DNA from 2 places in the Streptomyces sp. NPDC050504 genome. Region 2 is predicted to be linked to the other one. Evidence: riboswitches for the same ligand, from Rfam matches in the RefSeq annotation. Region 2 holds a riboswitch; the other holds the start of a gene.
The links. A riboswitch is a leader RNA that binds a small molecule or an ion and turns the genes downstream of it on or off. The one in region 2 is predicted to bind S-adenosylmethionine.
Positions count from the first base shown of each region.

Region 1: it holds a riboswitch for S-adenosylmethionine, as region 2 does, so the genes downstream of both, thrC (threonine synthase) here and ACIBNE_RS30180 (aminotransferase class V-fold PLP-dependent enzyme) in region 2, are expected to answer to the same signal.

Region 1 covers NZ_JBITHO010000002.1:529,351-537,801, forward strand. Annotated here, with positions in the region: gene ACIBNE_RS08185 (cold-shock protein) at 1-59, opposite strand, end outside; gene ACIBNE_RS08190 (MoaD/ThiS family protein) at 479-757, opposite strand; gene thrC (threonine synthase) at 793-2,085, opposite strand; SAM riboswitch class I at 2,103-2,230, opposite strand; gene ACIBNE_RS08200 (glucosyl-3-phosphoglycerate synthase) at 2,395-3,333, shown strand; gene ACIBNE_RS08205 (trehalose-6-phosphate synthase) at 3,412-4,815, shown strand; gene otsB (trehalose-phosphatase) at 4,982-5,815, opposite strand; gene ACIBNE_RS08215 (DUF3263 domain-containing protein) at 5,886-6,233, opposite strand; gene ACIBNE_RS08220 (extracellular solute-binding protein) at 6,317-7,582, opposite strand; gene ACIBNE_RS08225 (SIS domain-containing protein) at 7,816-8,451, shown strand, end outside.
Region 2 covers NZ_JBITHO010000008.1:445,214-453,664, reverse strand. Annotated here, with positions in the region: gene ACIBNE_RS30195 (Rieske 2Fe-2S domain-containing protein) at 1-792, shown strand, start outside; gene ACIBNE_RS30190 (cytochrome bc complex cytochrome b subunit) at 797-2,428, shown strand; gene trpD (anthranilate phosphoribosyltransferase) at 2,546-3,610, shown strand; SAM riboswitch class IV at 3,740-3,857, shown strand; gene ACIBNE_RS30180 (aminotransferase class V-fold PLP-dependent enzyme) at 4,066-5,505, shown strand; gene ACIBNE_RS30175 (glycerate kinase) at 5,436-6,677, opposite strand; gene ACIBNE_RS30170 (SLC13 family permease) at 6,674-8,113, opposite strand; gene ACIBNE_RS30165 (response regulator transcription factor) at 8,204-8,451, opposite strand, start outside.

The DNA.
Region 1 (8,451 bases), on a different contig from region 2:
ACCGCGATGAAGCCGTACCCCTTCTCCGCGTTGAACCACTTGACGGTGCCCTGAGCCATGCCTAACTCCCCTATTACTGGCCCTTGCACAGGACCGCACTTCGCGGACCCGGGTCAGACCTTGCGTCGGAACGCGTCGACCGCGGCTGAATGTATCTGCCCAACTGCCCTCTGCAACAGGTCAATCGGACGAGAATTCTGGGCATGACCGAACGGCCGAATGAGGAGAACTCCCCATGTTCCAGGGCAAGTCGGCCCGGACATCAGGGACCCAAGGGGCAAATCGCACGCGCACTTTGGCTGCTTCTTGTCGCAGCGAGGCCGCTTTCCCATGTGCGCCGGGCGCACTCACGCGCCGACAACACGCCCGAGGGAAGCGTTAGTTCCCAACTCTACCGCCTTCAACCATGCAGAATTGCCCCCTCCGCTTCTCTCGCGGAGGGGGCAATGCCGGTGACTCTGAGGTACCGCGGAACGGCTCAGCAGCCGCCCGCGACCGCCGGGATGATCGAGATGCCCGCGCCGTCCGGCGTGGCGGTCCCCAGGCCCTGCTCGAACCGCACGTCGTCGTCGTTCACGTACACGTTCACGAAGCGGCGCAGCTGCCCCTGGTCGTCCAGGACGCGCGCGGCGATGCCCGCGTGGTTCTTCTCCAGGTCCTCGATGACCTCGGCGAGGGTCGCGCCCTCGGCGGAGACCTCGGACTGACCGCCGGTGTAGGTGCGGAGGATGGTGGGGATGCGGACGTTCACGCTCATGTCGGGTTTCTCCGTTCCTGCTGCTGGGGGGATTGTCAGTGCGCGAGGCCGGCCGCGCGGAACGCGTCCAGGCTCGGCTTGATCGTCGCCGTGGCCTGCGACGTCTCCGCCACCGCGTCCAGCGTCTTCAGACCGTCGCCGGTGTTCAGCACGACCGTGGTGAGCGCCGGGTCCAGCACGCCCGCCTCGATGAGCTTGCGCGTCACGCCGACCGTCACGCCGCCCGCGGTCTCCGCGAAGATGCCCTCGGTGCGGGCCAGCAGCTTGATGGCGTCCACGACCTGCTCGTCGTTCACGTCCTCCACCGCACCGCCGGTCCGGCGCGCGATGTCGAGCACGTAGGGGCCGTCGGCCGGGTTGCCGATCGCCAGCGACTTGGCGATGGTGTTCGGCTTCTGGGGCCGTACGACGTCGTGACCGGCCTTGAAGGCCGTCGACACCGGCGAGCAGCCCTCCGCCTGGGCGCCGAAGATCTTGTACGGCCGGTCCTCGACGAGCCCGAGCCCGATCAGCTCCTGGAGACCCTTGTCGATCTTCGTGAGCTGCGAGCCCGAGGCGATCGGGATGACGATCTGGTCCGGGATGCGCCAGCCGAGCTGCTCGCAGATCTCGTACGCGAGGGTCTTGGAGCCCTCGCCGTAGTACGGCCGCAGGTTCACGTTCACGAAGCCCCAGCCCTCGCCCAGCGGGTCGCCGATGAGCTCGGAGCAGAAGCGGTTGACGTCGTCGTAGTTGCCCTCGATGCCGACCAGCTCGCCGCCGTACACCGCGGCCATGACGACCTTGCCCTGCTCCAGGTCGTGCGGGATGAAGACGCAGGAGCGGAAGCCGGCGCGGGCGGCGGCGGCGCCGACGGCACCGGCGAGGTTGCCCGTGGAGGAGCAGGAGAGCGTGGTGAAGCCGAAGGCGCGGGCGGCCTCGACGGCGATGGCCACGACGCGGTCCTTGAAGGAGTGCGTCGGGTTGCCGGAGTCGTCCTTGACGTACAGGCCGCCGGTGACGCCCAGCTCGCGGGCGAGGTTGTCGGCCTTGACCAGCTTGGTGAGGCCCGGGTTCAGGTTCGGCTTCTCGGCGACGTCCGCGGGGACCGGCAGCAGCGGCGCGTACCGCCAGATGCTGTTCGGACCGGCCTCGATCCGGGCGCGCAGCGCGTCCGGGTCCCCGACGGGCAGGTCGTAGGCGACCTCAAGCGGTCCGAAACAGAGCTGACAGGCGAAGATCGGACCGAGCTCGAAGCGCTCGCCGCACTCGCGGCAGGACAGCGCGACGGCGGGGCCGAGGTCTACGGGGGTGGCGGTGGTGTTCTCCGCGACGGTCTGCACAGCCATGATGGCGAGGCCCTTTCTCCTCATCTTCCTCGTGACGCGCTTCGCCACGAGCCGGAATTGGCACCTTCCCCACCGTTACCTCGCGGTCGGCGGGAGGGTTGCCGGGACTTCAACGGGCCGTTCCCTCTGTCCCTCTGGATGAGCGCTGTGGCACCGAGCGGGGCTCGGGCGTTTGTCGGCGTACCGACCCCCGACATGCGGTGGCCGTTCGCGTTGTTCAAGACTGTAACCGAAGCCCCGGACGGTCGAGACAGCCGTCCGGACCGCGAGATGGGTCACACGGCGATCACACAGCAGGGAGTGCGGGACGTGCTCGAAGAGGTGGAGCACTGGCTGACCAGGCGTTCCTGGGCGGCGGCCGACCGTTCGCTGGGCGACCTGATGGCCGCCAAGCGGGGCACGAAAATCAGCGTGGTGCTGCCCGCGCTGAACGAGGAGGAGACGGTCGGCGAGATCGTCGGCACCATCCGCCGGGAGCTGGTCGACGCGGTCCCCCTGGTGGACGAGCTGGTGGTGATCGACTCCGGTTCGACCGACCGGACGTCGGAGGTGGCCGCGGCGGCGGGCGCGCGGGTGGTGCACCGCGACGCGATCCTGCCCGCGCTGCCCGCCGTGCCGGGCAAGGGCGAGGTCCTGTGGCGGTCGCTCCTGGTGACGACCGGGGACGTGGTCGCCTTCGTGGACGCGGACCTCAAGGACTTCTCGGCGGACTTCGTGTCCGGGATCGTCGGGCCGCTCCTCACCGACCCCGACGTCTCCTTCGTCAAGGCGATGTACGACCGGCCGTTCGGCGCCGCCGCAGGTCAGGGCGGCCGGGTCACCGAGCTGGTGGCGCGCCCGCTGCTGAACCTCCACTGGCCCCGACTGGCGGGTTTCGTACAGCCGTTGGGCGGTGAGTACGCGGCGCGGCGGGAGCTGCTGGAGCAGCTGCCCTTCCCCGTCGGTTACGGAGTGGAGCTGGGGCTGCTGGTGGACGCGCTGCACACGGTCGGGCTCGACGCGCTGGCACAGGTCGACGTGGGCGTGCGGATCCACCGCCACCAGGACAGCCAGGCGCTGGGGCGGATGGCGGCGGCGATCTACCGGACCGCGCAACTGCGGTTGTCCCGGGGGCACTTGGTGCGGCCCGCGCTGACGCAGTTCGAGCGGGGGGAGGACGGTTTCGTGCCGCGGACGCACGCCGTGGACACGGAGGAGAGGCCGCCGATGCGGGAGGTCCCGGAATACGCGAAGCGCCGGGCCGCGTAGCCCCCGGGGCGGGGCGCCCCGCGAGGGGCGGGGCGCCGCCACGTTTGGGGGGAAGCCCCACGGGCTAGGTTTCGGCACATGGCTGCTGCTGCCCGGATCCTCGTCGCGTCCAACCGCGGCCCCCTCACCTACTCCCTCGACGGCGACGGGACCCTCCGCTCCCGCCGCGGCGGAGGCGGCCTGGTCTCCGGGCTCAGCGCGGTGGGCTCGGACGGCTCGGTCTGGGTGTGCTCGGCGCTGACCGACGGCGACCGGGCGGCGGTCCGCTCGGGCGCCGCCGAGCCCGGCGTCCGGATGCTCGACATCGACCCCGACGTGCACGCCGCCGCGTACAACGGCATCGCGAACTCGGTGCTCTGGTTCGTCCACCACATGCTGTACCAGACGCCGCGGGAACCGGTCTTCGACGCGGAGTTCCGGCGCCGGTGGGCGGCGTACGAGGCGTACAACCGCGCCTTCGCCGACGCGCTGGCCCAGGAGGCGGGGCAGGGCGCGTCGGTGCTGGTGCAGGACTACCACCTGGCGCTGGTGCCCGGCATGCTCCGCGCCCTCCGCCCCGACCTGCGGATCGGCCACTTCTCGCACACGCCGTGGGCGCCCGTCGACTACTTCAGGCTGCTGCCCGACGACGTCGCGGAGCAGCTGCTGCGGGGCATGCTGGGCGCGGACCGGCTGGGATTCCTGACCCACCGCTGGGCGGACGCGTTCACCGCGTGCTGTACGGCGCTGGCGGGCGGGACCGGCGGGACCGCGATCGGGGTGCACGGGCTCGGCGCGGACGCGGAGTTCCTGCGGGCGCGCTCGCGCGAGGCGGACGTGGAGGAGCGGATCGCGGCGCTGCGCGAGCAGGTGGGCGCGGCGCGGGACGGGACGGCGCGGCGGACGATCGTACGGGTGGACCGCACCGAGCTGTCGAAGAACATCGTGCGGGGGCTGTTGGCGTACCGGGAGCTGCTGGAGAGGCGGCCGGAGTGGCGCGGGCGCGTGGTGCACGTGGCGTTCGCGTATCCGTCGCGGCAGGACCTCGCGGTGTACCGGGAGTACACGGCGGAGGTCGCGCGGGTGGCCGCGGACATCAACTCCACCTTCGGGACGCCGAGTTGGACGCCCGTCGTGATGCACGTCAAGGACGACTTCGCACGGTCGCTGGCGGCGTACCGGATCGCGGACGTCGCGCTGGTGAACCCGATCAGGGACGGGATGAACCTGGTCGCGAAGGAGATCCCGGTCGTCTCGGACGAGGGGTGCGCGCTGGTGCTCTCGCGGGAGGCGGGGGCGTACGAGGAGCTGGGCGCGGACGCGGTGGGAGTGAACCCGTACGACGTGAGCGGGACGGCGGAGGCGTTGCACGCGGCGCTGTCGATGGGGGCGGAGGAGCGGGCGGGGCGGAACCGGGGGTTGGTGGCGGCGGCCACCGCGCTGCCGCCGCAGCAGTGGTTCCTGGAGCAGCTGAAGGCCCTGGAGGCCCCGGGGGCGAGCTAGGCCGGGGCCTTCACGGGGCCCGGGGGCGCCGAAGACCGCGCCCATCGGGGGGCGCGGGGAACCGCGCGAGAGCGGGGCACGCGCGCAACGTGCCCACCGCCCCGCAGGGCCCCCGGAGGGTTTCGGGAAGGGGCGGGGTGGGGACTGCCCCGCGCAGCGGCCCCCCCTAGAGCCTCGCCGCCAGGCCCTCCAGAAGATCGACCACCCCCGCGGGGCCGTCCACGACCACGTCCGCCCGCGCGGCCAGCTCCGCGATCACCGTGTCGCTCGCCACCAGCAGCCCCGGCAGTCCGTCCGACCTCAGCTTCTCCACCGCCCCGAACGCGGGCAGGTCCCCCAGGTCGTCCCCCGCGTAGAGCACGGACTCCGCGCCCGCCTCCTTGAGGTACTCCGCGAGCGCCACGCCCTTGTCCGTCCCCGGCGGGCGCAGTTCGAGGACGAGCCTGCCGGGTTCGAGCATCAGCCCGTGCCGCGCGGCGAGTTCGGCCAGCGGCCCCCGCAACGCCTCGTACGCCGCCTGCGGTTCGGCCGCGCGCCGGGTGTGGACCGCGAGGGCCCGCCCCTTCTCCTCGATCCAGGTGCCCCGCCACGCCCCGAACCGGTCGAGGAATCCGGGGAGTTCGGCCCGGACGGACGCGACGCCCGGGTGCGGCGCGGGCGCCCGTACCACTCCCGTCACCGCGTCCCAGCGCTCCGCGCCGTAGTGCCCGAGCACGACGAGGTGTTCCAGCCCCGCGACCCCGGCGAAGCCGCCGTACCGCACCGCGACCCCCGCGGGGCGCCCGGTCACGACGACGACGGACGCGACCTTCGGGGCGAGCGCGGCGAGCGCGGGCACGGTGCCGGGGTGGGCGCGGGCCCGTTCGGGATCGGGCACGACCTCCGCGAGGGTGCCGTCGAAGTCGAGTGCGACGACGGCGCGGCCGGGCCGGGCGACGATCGCCGCGAGGGCCTCTCGGCCGGCGGGGGTGGACGGTTCCAGGAAGGGGATGCTGCCCATGGGCCGACCCTATCGGCGCCCGCGGGGACAGGGCCATGGCACCGCCCCACCCGGCAGGCCGGGGCGCCGCTCAGCGGAGTCCGCGCCTGGCCTCCCGCACGCGCCGCAGCCGGTTGACGGTGACGGGGTCGTGCGCCAGGGCCCTGGGGTCGTCGAGGAGGGCGTTGAGGAGCTGGTAGTACCGGGTGGGCGACATCCCCAGCCGCTCCCTGACGGCCCGCTCCTTGGCCCCCGGCCCGGTCCAGGACTCCCGCTCGACCCCGAGCACCCCGAGCTCCCGCCCGGAGAGCCCGCGCGCCCCGGGACCGCCCGCCGGAGCTGCCGGATCCGCCGGAGCTGCCGGATCCTCTGGGGGAACCGGGGGCGCCTGGGGTTCCCCGGGAAGCGCGGGGTCGGGTGACTCGGGGCCGGGGTTCATACCGGCCAAGTTACTCCGCGCCCCGCACCCGCCCCACACCCGCTCCGTACCCGCCCCACACCCGCTCCGCGCCCACTCCTCGCCTACTCCGCGTTCTCCGCGGTCGTCGCCGCCCTCGCGATGCCCTGGAGGACCGTCCTGGGGTCGCCGCCCGGCTCCACCGTCCTGCCGATGTCCCGCTTGACCAGCTCCTGGACCCGGGCCCACGACGTCTTGCCGACCGGGGGCAGCTGGGAGTTGGGCAGGGCCTCCAGGAACTCCTTGAGGTCCTTGTGCTCCGGGTCCTGCTCCATCTGCCGCGACGCGCTCGCCGTCACCGGCAGCAGGTCGTTCTGGCCGGCGAAGGCGAGGACGTTCTCGTCCTCGAAGACGAAGTCGAGGAAGTGCCCGATCTGCTTCTCGTGGCCCTTCTCCTTGAAGCCCATGATCCAGTCGGCGACGCCCATCGTCGACTTGGGATCGCCGTCCGCGGTGGGCATCGCCACCTTGCCGACCTCGATCTTGTTCTTCGCCGCCTCCTTCAGCAGGGAGGGGTGCCCGTTGAGCATCCCGACCTCGCCCGCGGCGAACGCGGCGAACGCCTGCTTCCGGTTGAGCTTGCTCGGCGCGACGGGGCCCGTCAGCTTCTTGCCGACGAGGTTCTTCTGCAGCCACTCGAACGTCTCGACGTTCTGGGTCGAGTCGATCGTGTACGTGCCCGTGGCGTCCATGTACCCGCCGTCGTTGCTCAGCAGCCACATCAGCGTCTCGGCCTGGGCCTCCTCGGGCCCCAGCGGCAGCGCGAACGGCGTCTTCACGCCCTTCCCCTTGAGCTTCTCCGCTCCGCTGACGACCTCTTCCCAGCTGCCGGGCGCGTCGATGCCCGCCTTCTCGAACAGCGCCTTGTTGTAGAAGAGGAGCCGGGTCGAGGCGACGAACGGCATCCCGTACTGCGCCCTGCGCATCTCGCCCGCGTCGGCGAGCGGCGCCAGGAAGTTCGCCTGGACGGGGATGGAGAGCAGGTCGTCGACCTTGTAGAGCTTGTCGGCCGCCGCGTAGTCCGCGTACGCGCCGATCTGCGCGATGTCCGGGGCGTCGCCCGCCTCGACCATCGCCTTGACCTTCGCGTCGACGTCCGTCCACGGGAGGATCTGGACGTCGATCTTGATGCCGGGGTTCTTCTTCTCGTACGCGTCGGTGAGCTTCGCCCAGTACTGCTTGGTCGTGTCGCCGCCGGTCAGGTCGTAGTCGGCCGCGACGAGTTTGAGCGTGACGTCCTCCGGACCGCTGTCGCCGCCACAGGCCGCGAGTGTCACCGACATGCCCAGTGCGGCCACCGCCGCGGTCAGACCCAAGTAACGCCGCTGCACAGCTGCACTTCCTACCCTCACCGATCGGACAAGCCGAATTTTTCCAAGCACTCTCGAATATGAGGTCTACACCACGGGCAGCACTTCGCCCAAGGCGCCCCCCTGGTCCCGGACGGCTCCGCAAGGTCCATGTGCCGCGCGGGGAAGTCCATTGCGGCGGCGCCGAAGGGGCTGTTATCCACGTCCTGAACCCGTTCCGAGATCCGCCAGCACCGCCCGAGGAGTCGCACGGCATGTCCCGTACCGCAGAAGAGATAGCCACCCAGCCCGCCTGCTGGCGCCGCGCCGCCGAGTACGCCGCCGAGTTCGACGGACTGCCCCGGGCCGGTGAGCGGGTCGCCGTCACCGGGTGCGGCACCTCGTGGTTCATGGCCCTGGCGTACGCGGCCCTGCGCGAGGCCGCGGGGCAGGGCGAGACGGACGCGTTCGCCTCGTCGGAGTTCCCGCTCGGGCGGCGGTACGACCGGGTGGTCGCCATCACCAGGTCAGGTACGACGACGGAGGTGCTCGACCTGCTCCGCGCGCTGAAGGGCACGGTCCCCACCGTCGCGCTGACCGGCGACCCGAAGACGCCCGTCATGGAGGCGGCCGACGCGGTCGCGGTGCTCGACTGGGCGGACGAGGAGTCGGTGGTCCAGACCCGGTTCGCGACGACCGCGCTGGCGTTCCTGCGGGCGGGCCTCGGGGAGGTCCCCGGCGTGAAGTCGGTGGCGGACGCGGCGGTGGACGCGGAGGCGGCGATCGCCCAGGCGCTGCCCGAGGCGGCGCTCACGGCCGAGCAGTGGACGTTCCTGGGGCGCGGCTGGACGTACGGGCTGGCCCAGGAGGCCGGTCTGAAGATGCGCGAGGCCGCGGGGGCGTGGACGGAG
Region 2 (8,451 bases):
CTGGGCCACGTGAGCGCGCTCAACTTCGCCCTGGGCACGACGCTGGGCGTCGCGCTGTTCTGCATCGGCGCGGGCGCGGTCCACTGGGCCCGCACCCTGATGTCCGACGTGGAGGTCGCCGACGAGCGCCACCCGATCGCGGCCGAGCCCGAGGTCAAGGCCAAGGTCATGGCCGACTTCAGGGCCGGTGCCGAGGAGTCCCAGCTGGGGCGCCGCAAGCTGATCCGCAACACCATGTTCGGCGCGCTGGCCCTCGTACCGCTCTCCGGCGTCGTGCTCCTGCGCGACCTGGGCCCGCTGCCCGAGGACAAGCTCCGCAAGACGCTGTGGGCCAAGGGCAAGCAGCTCATCAACATGAACACCAACGAGCCGCTGCGTCCCGAGGACGTCGCCATCGGCTCGCTGACCTTCGCCATGCCCGAGGGCCTGACGGAGGAGGACCACAACTTCAACAACGAGATCGCCAAGGCCGCCCTGATGATCGTCCGGATCCAGCCGGCCGACATCAAGGACAAGCGCGAGCTCGAGTGGTCCCACGAGGGCATCGTCGCCTTCTCCAAGATCTGCACCCACGTGGGTTGCCCGATCTCCCTGTACGAGCAGCAGACCCACCACGTCCTCTGCCCGTGCCACCAGTCCACCTTTGACCTCTCCGACGGCGCCAAGGTCATCTTCGGCCCGGCCGGTCACGCCCTTCCGCAGCTGCAGATCGGCGTGAATGACGAGGGATATCTCGAAGCGCTCGGCGACTTCGAAGAGCCCGTCGGTCCTTCCTTCTTCGAGAGGGGCTGAACTGATGAGCACCGCGACCGAAACCCAGAACAAGAAGAAGGCTCCCGCCGGTGAGCGGGTGGCCGACTGGGCGGACGGCCGACTGGGGATCTACTCCCTGGCCAAGGCCAACATGCGCAAGATCTTCCCGGACCACTGGTCCTTCATGCTCGGCGAGATCTGCATGTACAGCTTCATCATCATCATCCTCACGGGTGTGTACCTGACGCTGTTCTTCCACCCGAGCATGAACGAGGTCGTGTACCACGGCTCGTACGTGCCGATGCAGGGCATCCGGATGACGGAGGCCTACGCGTCGACCCTGGAGATCAGCTTCGACGTCCGCGGCGGTCTGCTCATCCGGCAGATCCACCACTGGGCGGCGCTGATCTTCCTCGCGGCGATGTTCGTGCACATGATGCGCGTCTTCTTCACGGGTGCCTTCCGCAAGCCGCGCGAGGTCAACTGGCTGTTCGGCTTCCTGCTGTTCGTCCTGGGCATGTTCACCGGTTTCACCGGCTACTCGCTCCCGGACGACCTGCTCTCCGGCACCGGTGTCCGCTTCACGCAGGGCGCGATCCTGTCCATGCCGGTCGTCGGCACGTACATCTCGATGTTCCTGTTCGGCGGCGAGTTCCCCGGTCACGACATGGTGGCCAGGTTCTACTCGATCCACATCCTGCTGCTGCCCGGAATCATGCTCGGCCTGATGGTGGCCCACCTGATCCTGGTCTTCTACCACAAGCACACGCAGTTCGAGGGTCCGGGCCGGACCAACAAGAACGTCGTGGGCATGCCGCTGCTGCCGGTCTACATGGCCAAGGCCGGAGGCTTCTTCTTCCTGGTCTTCGGCGTCATCGCGGTCATCTCCGCGATGTTCACCATCAACCCGGTGTGGGCCATCGGCCCGTACCGCCCGGACCAGGTGTCCACCGGCGCCCAGCCCGACTGGTACATGGGCTTCGCCGAGGGCCTCGTCCGCGTGATGCCGGGCTGGGAGATCGTCATCTGGGGCCACACCCTGGCCCTGGGCGTCTTCATCCCGCTGGTGGTCTTCGGTCTGGTCCTGGTCCTGATCGCGGTCTGGCCGTTCCTGGAGTCGTGGGTCACGGGCGACAAGCGCGAGCACCACATCGCGCAGCGTCCGCGCAACGCGCCGACCCGCACCGCCTTCGGCGTCGCCTGGATCACCGCGTACATGATCATGCTCGTCGGTGGTGGAAACGACCTCTGGGCGACGCACTTCCACCTGTCGATCAACTCGATCACCTGGTTCGTGCGCATCGGCTTCTTCGTCGGCCCGGTCGTCGCGTTCATCGTCACCAAGCGGATCTGCCTGGGTCTCCAGCGCCGCGACAAGGACAAGGTGCTGCACGGCCGCGAGTCGGGCATCATCAAGCGCCTGCCGCACGGTGAGTTCGTCGAGGTCCACGAGCCGCTTTCGCAGGGCGAGCTGCACCGCCTCACCGCGCACGAGCAGTACGAGCCGCTGGAGATCGGCCCGACGGTCGACGAGAACGGCGTCGAGCGCAAGCCTTCGGCGCTGCTCAAGGCCAGGGCCAAGCTCAGCAAGGGCATGTACGGAGAGGGCAACCAGATCCCGAAGGCCACTGCCGAGGAGTACAAGGAGATCACCAGCGGCCACGGCCACCACTGATCTCCCGCCTGTTCGCCACAGCCGGAGCCCCCGTCCACGCAATGGACGGGGGCTCCGGCCGTTCCCGGGCTGGATAGGGTGGGTTCCACCATTCAGGCGCACACGACAGGAGCGGCCATGAGCGCTTTGACCCCCGCAGGAGGCGACACCGCGGCGGGCCGGTCCTGGCCCTCCGTGCTCAACGGCATCCTCACCGGACACGACCAGAGCGCGGACGACACCGCGTGGGCGATGGACCGCATCCTGCGGGGCGAGGCGACCGACGCGCAGATCGCCGGGTTCATGGTGGCGCTGCGGGCCAAGGGCGAGACCGTCGAGGAGATCACCGGCCTCGTGCGGACCATGTACGCGCACGCCAACGTCATCGAGGTGCCGGGCCCGAGCGTCGACATCGTCGGCACCGGGGGCGACGGCGCCAAGACCGTCAACATCTCCACGATGGCCTCGATCGTCGTCGCGGGCACCGGCGCGAAGGTCGTGAAGCACGGCAACAGGGCCGCCTCGTCGGCCTCCGGCTCCTCCGACGTGCTGGAGAAGCTCGGCGTCAACCTGTCGCTGACCCCCCAGCGGGTCGCCGAGGTCGCCGAAGAGGCCGGCATCACCATGTGCTTCGCGGTGAAGTTCCACCCCGCGCTGCGGCACGTGGCGGCGGCGCGCGGCCAGCTCGGCATCCGGACCACGTTCAACGTGCTCGGTCCGCTGACCAACCCGGCGAAGGTGACGGCGCAGGCCGTGGGCGTCGCCGACGCGCGGATGGCGCCGATCGTGGCCGGGGTCTTCGCCGAGCGCGGCAACTCCTCGCTGGTGTTCCGCGGCGACGACGGGCTCGACGAGCTGACGACCACCGGCACCTCCCGGGTGTGGGTGGTGCGGGACGGCGCGGTGACCGAGGAGGTCTTCGACCCCAGGGACGTCGGCATCGACCTGGTGCCCATCGAGGCGCTGCGCGGCGAGGACGCCTCGTACAACGCGGACGTGGCGCGGCGGCTGCTGGCGGGGGAGACCGGTCCCGTGCGGGACGCCGTACTGCTGAACGCGGCGGCGGCGCTGGTGGCGCTGGAGCGCGGCGAGGGCACGCTGGAGGAGCGGATCGCGGCGGGCATCGCCAAGGCGGCCGAGTCCATCGACTCGGGCGCGGCACGCACGACACTCGAACGGTGGATCGCGGCGAGCAATCGCTAGGAGCGGTCCGTACGGCCCTGCGGGGCAAGGGAGTTGAGAGGCGGGCGCCGGTGTGGCGCCCGTCTCTTCGCGTTCCGCGATGCGGTACGGGGTTGCGTGCGGGCGATCACGTGACGTACGTTCTCGACAGGTCATGAGTGACAGCGACTACGGCCCCGGCCCGCTGTCCGGCAACCCTCCGTCCGTGGCGGGGTGCCCCGGGTGAAGACCAGGTCGCAGGCAGCGAGGTCTGCGGCAAGCGCGGACCCCTGCACACCCTGGGGTCCTGGTCCCGAGGGAGCAGTCTCGTGAGCAAGCGAATGCGATAGGGCTTTCCGGCCCCTTTTCCATGACACCCTCCGTGCGGCGCCCTTCCGTCGCGCGTTGAGCAACACCCGTGTACGGCACGGTGGTTCGTGCTGCCTCCGCGGGTCCTTCATGCCTTCGTTCGCCCTGGCCCACCGGGAGATTCCGCCATGTCCGCTCAGCCGACCGCCGCCGCCGTTTCCGCCGCCCCCGCCGCTGCCGCGGGCTCCGCCGACTGCTCCGCCGACCCCTCCTGCGAGCCGCTGCCGGTCCTCGGCCGGGACGTCACCGTGCCGCTGGTCACCGGCGGCGAAGTCACCTACGCGGCCCTCGACTACGGCGCCAGCGCCCCCGCCCTCCAGCGCGTCTGGGACGACGTCGCGGCCTACGCCCCGTACTACGGCAGCGTCCACCGCGGCGCCGGATACCTCTCGCAGCTCTCCACCGACCTCTTCGAGAACAGCCGCGAGGTCGTCGCCGACTTCCTCGGCTGCCGCCCCGGCGACCAGGTCGTCTTCACCCGCTCCACCACCGACTCGCTGAACCTGCTGGCCCAGGTGCTGCCCGCCGACTGCCAGGTCTTCGTCTTCGAGACCGAGCACCACGCCTCGCTGCTGCCCTGGCGCGACGCCCGCGTCACCTACCTCAACGCCCCGCGCACCCCGCAGCAGGCCGTCGAGACCCTGGAGCGCGCCCTCGCCGACCGCGACCCCCACGGCCCCGCGCTGGTGTGCGTGACCGGCGCTTCCAACGTCACCGGCGAGCTGTGGCCCGTGCGCGAGCTGGCCGCCGCCGCGCACGCCCACGGCGCCCGCATCGTGCTCGACGCCGCCCAGCTCGCGCCCCACCACCCGGTGGACATCGCGGAGTTGGACGTCGACTGGGTCGCCTTCTCCGGCCACAAGCTGTACGCGCCCTTCGGCTCCGGCGTCCTCGCGGGCCGCGCCGACTGGCTCCAGGAGGCCGAGCCGTACCTCGCGGGCGGCGGGGCCTCCCGCAAGGTCGCCCGGCGCACCGACGGCGGCGTGGACGTCGAGTGGCACACCACCGCCGCGCGCCACGAGGCCGGCTCGCCCAACGTCATCGGCGTCTACTCCATCGCCTCCGCCTGCAAGGCGCTGACCGAGGCCGGGTTCGACGCGCTCGTGGAGCGCGAGCAGCGGCTGGTGCGCCGGGTGCTCGACGGGCTCGCGGAGGTCGAGCAGGTCAAGGTGCTCTCGCTGTTCGGCGAGGACGCGGCCCGGGTCAGCGTCATCTCCTTCGTGGTCGAGGGCTGGAACTCCTCGCACTTCGCCGCCGCGCTCTCCGCCGAGTACGGCATCGGCGTGCGCGACGGCCTGTTCTGCGCCCACCCGCTGGTCCGCACCCTGCTCGGCAGCTCCCCGCAGGACCCGGGCGAGTGCGGCGCGCCCGAGGGCGACCCGGGCGAGCGGTCGCTGAACGCGATCCGTGTCTCCTTCGGCGCGGGCACGCCCGACGAGCACCTGGAGCGCTTCCTGCGCGCGGTGAAGGAGCTCGTCACGGACGGGGCCCGCTGGAACTACCGTACGGAGGAAGGGCGTTGCGTGCCCGACACCTCCGCTGCCGGGACGGCCGGCGCGGCTGCCTGAAGCGTCGCCGCCCGGGGCAGGCCCGCGCCGAGCAGGACCATCCGCAGGGCCCGCTCGGTGGCGTCGGTCAGGAACTCCGCGCCCCGGTCCAGCGCCTCGTCCAGCGATACAGGGGCGGGCAGGATCGAGCTGTAGGCGTCCACGCCGACGTCCCGCACGGACTGCGCGCCCGCCCCGATCGTGCCCGCGAGCGCCAGCACCGGGCGGCCGAACCGCTTGGCGCGGCGCGCGACCTCGGCCGGGACCTTGCCGCGTCCGCTCTGGTGGTCGATGGCGCCCTCGGCCGTGACGACCAGGTCGGCGACGGCCAGGCGGGTGTCCAGGTCCAGGTGGTCGAGCAGCACGTCGAAGCGCGGGCGCAGCCGGGCGCCGAGCGCGGCGAGGCCCGCGCCGAGCCCGCCGGACGCGCCGGTGCCGGGCGCGGTGCGCAGATCGACCGCGGGGGAGAGGTCCCGGGTCAGGACGTGTGCCCAGCGCTCCAGGGCCGTCGACAGCTCCTCGACCCGGCCGGGGCTCGCGCCCTTCTGGGGGCCGAAGACCCGGGCGACGCCGCGCTCGCCGCACAGGACGTTGTACGGGTTGCAGGCGACGAGCAGTTCGGCGGCGGCGAGCCGGGGGTCGAGGCCGCTCGGGTCGATGTGGTGAAGCTCCGTCAGGTACCGTCCGCCGTGCGGGAGTTCGTGTCCGTAGCGGTCCAGGAGGCGGGCGCCGAGCGCCTGGAGCGCGCCGGCGCCGCCGTCCGACGTGCCGGAGTCGCCGCAGCCGACCAGGACGCGGCGCGCGCCGGTGTCCAGCGCGGCGCGGATCAGTTCGCCGACGCCGTACGTGGTGGTGGCGCCGGGGTCGCGGGCGGTGCGCGGGACGAGCGAGAGGCCCGCGACGGCGGCCATCTCCACGACGGCGGTGTCGTCGTCGAGCAGCGCGAAGTGGGTACCGACCGGCTCGCCGACCGGGCCCGTCGCGGCCAGGGCGACCAGCCGTCCGCCGGTCGCGGCGGCGAGCGCGGTCGCGGTGCCCTCGCCGCCGTCCACCAGCGGGATCTCGTCGACGACCGCCGAGGGCAGCACCCGGCGCACGCCCGCGGCGATGGCCCTGGCGGCGGCCTGGGCGGACAGCGACTCCTTGAAGCCGCTGGGGGCCACGGCGATGCGGGTGATCGTGCGGTCGGTCATGGCTGGGTCTCCAGGTGTACGGGCACGCCGAGCAGCGGCCAGAGGGTGAGGGCGAACAGCAGGACCACCCCTGCGGTGAGCGGTGCCAGCACGGCGGACAGCCGCAGCAGGTCGCGGGGCGTGTAGGTGGGGACGGATTCCGGCAGGTCGGCGTAGAGCGCCACCGGTTTGGCGGACGCGGGCAGGGTGTGGCAGAAGCCCGCGGCGGCGGTGGAGGCGAGGGCGGCGGCGACCGGGTTGACCCCGGCGCCGACGGCCGCCGCGACGACCAGCGGGATCAGTACGGAGGAGCGGGCCGAGCGGGACTGGAGCACGAGGTGGGCCGCCGTGCTGACGGCGACGACCGCCGCGAGGAACGCCCAGGCGGGCACGGACGACCCGCCGGGCACCCCGCCGACCAGCCACTTCGCCGCGCCCGACGAGGCCAGCGCGGCGCCCATCGCCATGGTCGCCGCCATGAACAGCAGCAGCGGCCAGGGCACCGTCCTCAGCCCGTCCTTCATGCGGACGGTGCCCAGCGCGGGCGAGGCCGCGACCACCGCGCCGATCAGCGCGACCACCGCGGGCGACACCCGGTGCACCGGCTCGCTGCACCACAGCAGCACCACGGTCCCCAGCAGCAGCACGCAGCGCGCCTCCGCCGTGGTCAGCGGCCCGGTCACCGGGGTGTCGCTCTGCTCCTGGAGCCGCTCGGCCGTGATCCGCACCCGACCCTTCCGGTCGGCCCGCCGGGTGGTCGTCAACAGCACGGCCTCGGCGGCCAGATGGGACGTGACGACCGCCAGCGGCAGCCCGAGCAGCAGCCACTCCACGAACCCGATGCGCTCCCCGGCCTGCTCCCACAGCACCTTCACGGTGATCAGGTGCGCGCCCGCGCCGATCAGCGTGGCGACGGCGGAGAGCAGGATGACGGTCGGGAAGAGCAGCGCCAGCATCACCACGAGGCGGCGCCGCTCGGCCAGCGCGTGGGCGAGCGCCAGGAAGACGGGGAGCGCGAGGGCGGCGCGGCCGGACGTCGCGGGGACCGCGAAGGCCGTGACGAGCAGTGCGGCGGTCGTCAGGTGCGTCAACTGCCGTACGGTACGGGCCCCGGTGACCAGGAACGCGGCCGCGCGCCCCGCGAGCCCGGTCCGCGCGACGGCGGCCGCCAGCACGAACGAGCAGATCAGCAGCCACACCGTCTCGTCGCCCAGCGTCGAGAACAGCGTCTCGCTGCTGATCACTCCGGTGACGGTCAGCGCGAGGCCCGCGCCCAGGGCTATGTAGGTGTCGTCGATCGACGTGCCGATCCAGGCGCAGGTCGCGGCGGTGAACACGGCGAGCGTGAGCCGCCCCTCGCCGCTCAGGCCCGGCGTGGCGCCGGGCACCAGGAGCAGGGCGCAGACCGTGAGCGCGGCACACAGGCCGAGGGCTCGTCGGAGGTTCGGGGTCGCCAGGTTCACACCGAAAGCCTCGCGGGGCGCCGTGAGTCCCTGATGAGCCGTGAATGAAGGGAAGTTCACCTGGGGCGGGCCGGGGGCCCGGCCCTATTCGCTGGGCAGCCGGTACCCCATGCCCCGTACCGTCTCCACGCGCTGCGCGCCCAGCTTCTTGCGCAGCGCGCGGACGTACACGTCGACGATGTTCGAGCCCGGGTCGAAGTCGTACCCCCACACGTGGGAGAGGATCTGCTCGCGCGAGAGCACCTGGCCCGGGTGCCGCAGGAACAGTTCGAGCAGGACGAACTCGCGTGCCGTCAGGTCCACCGTCCTGCCGTCCGCCCGCGCCCGGCGCG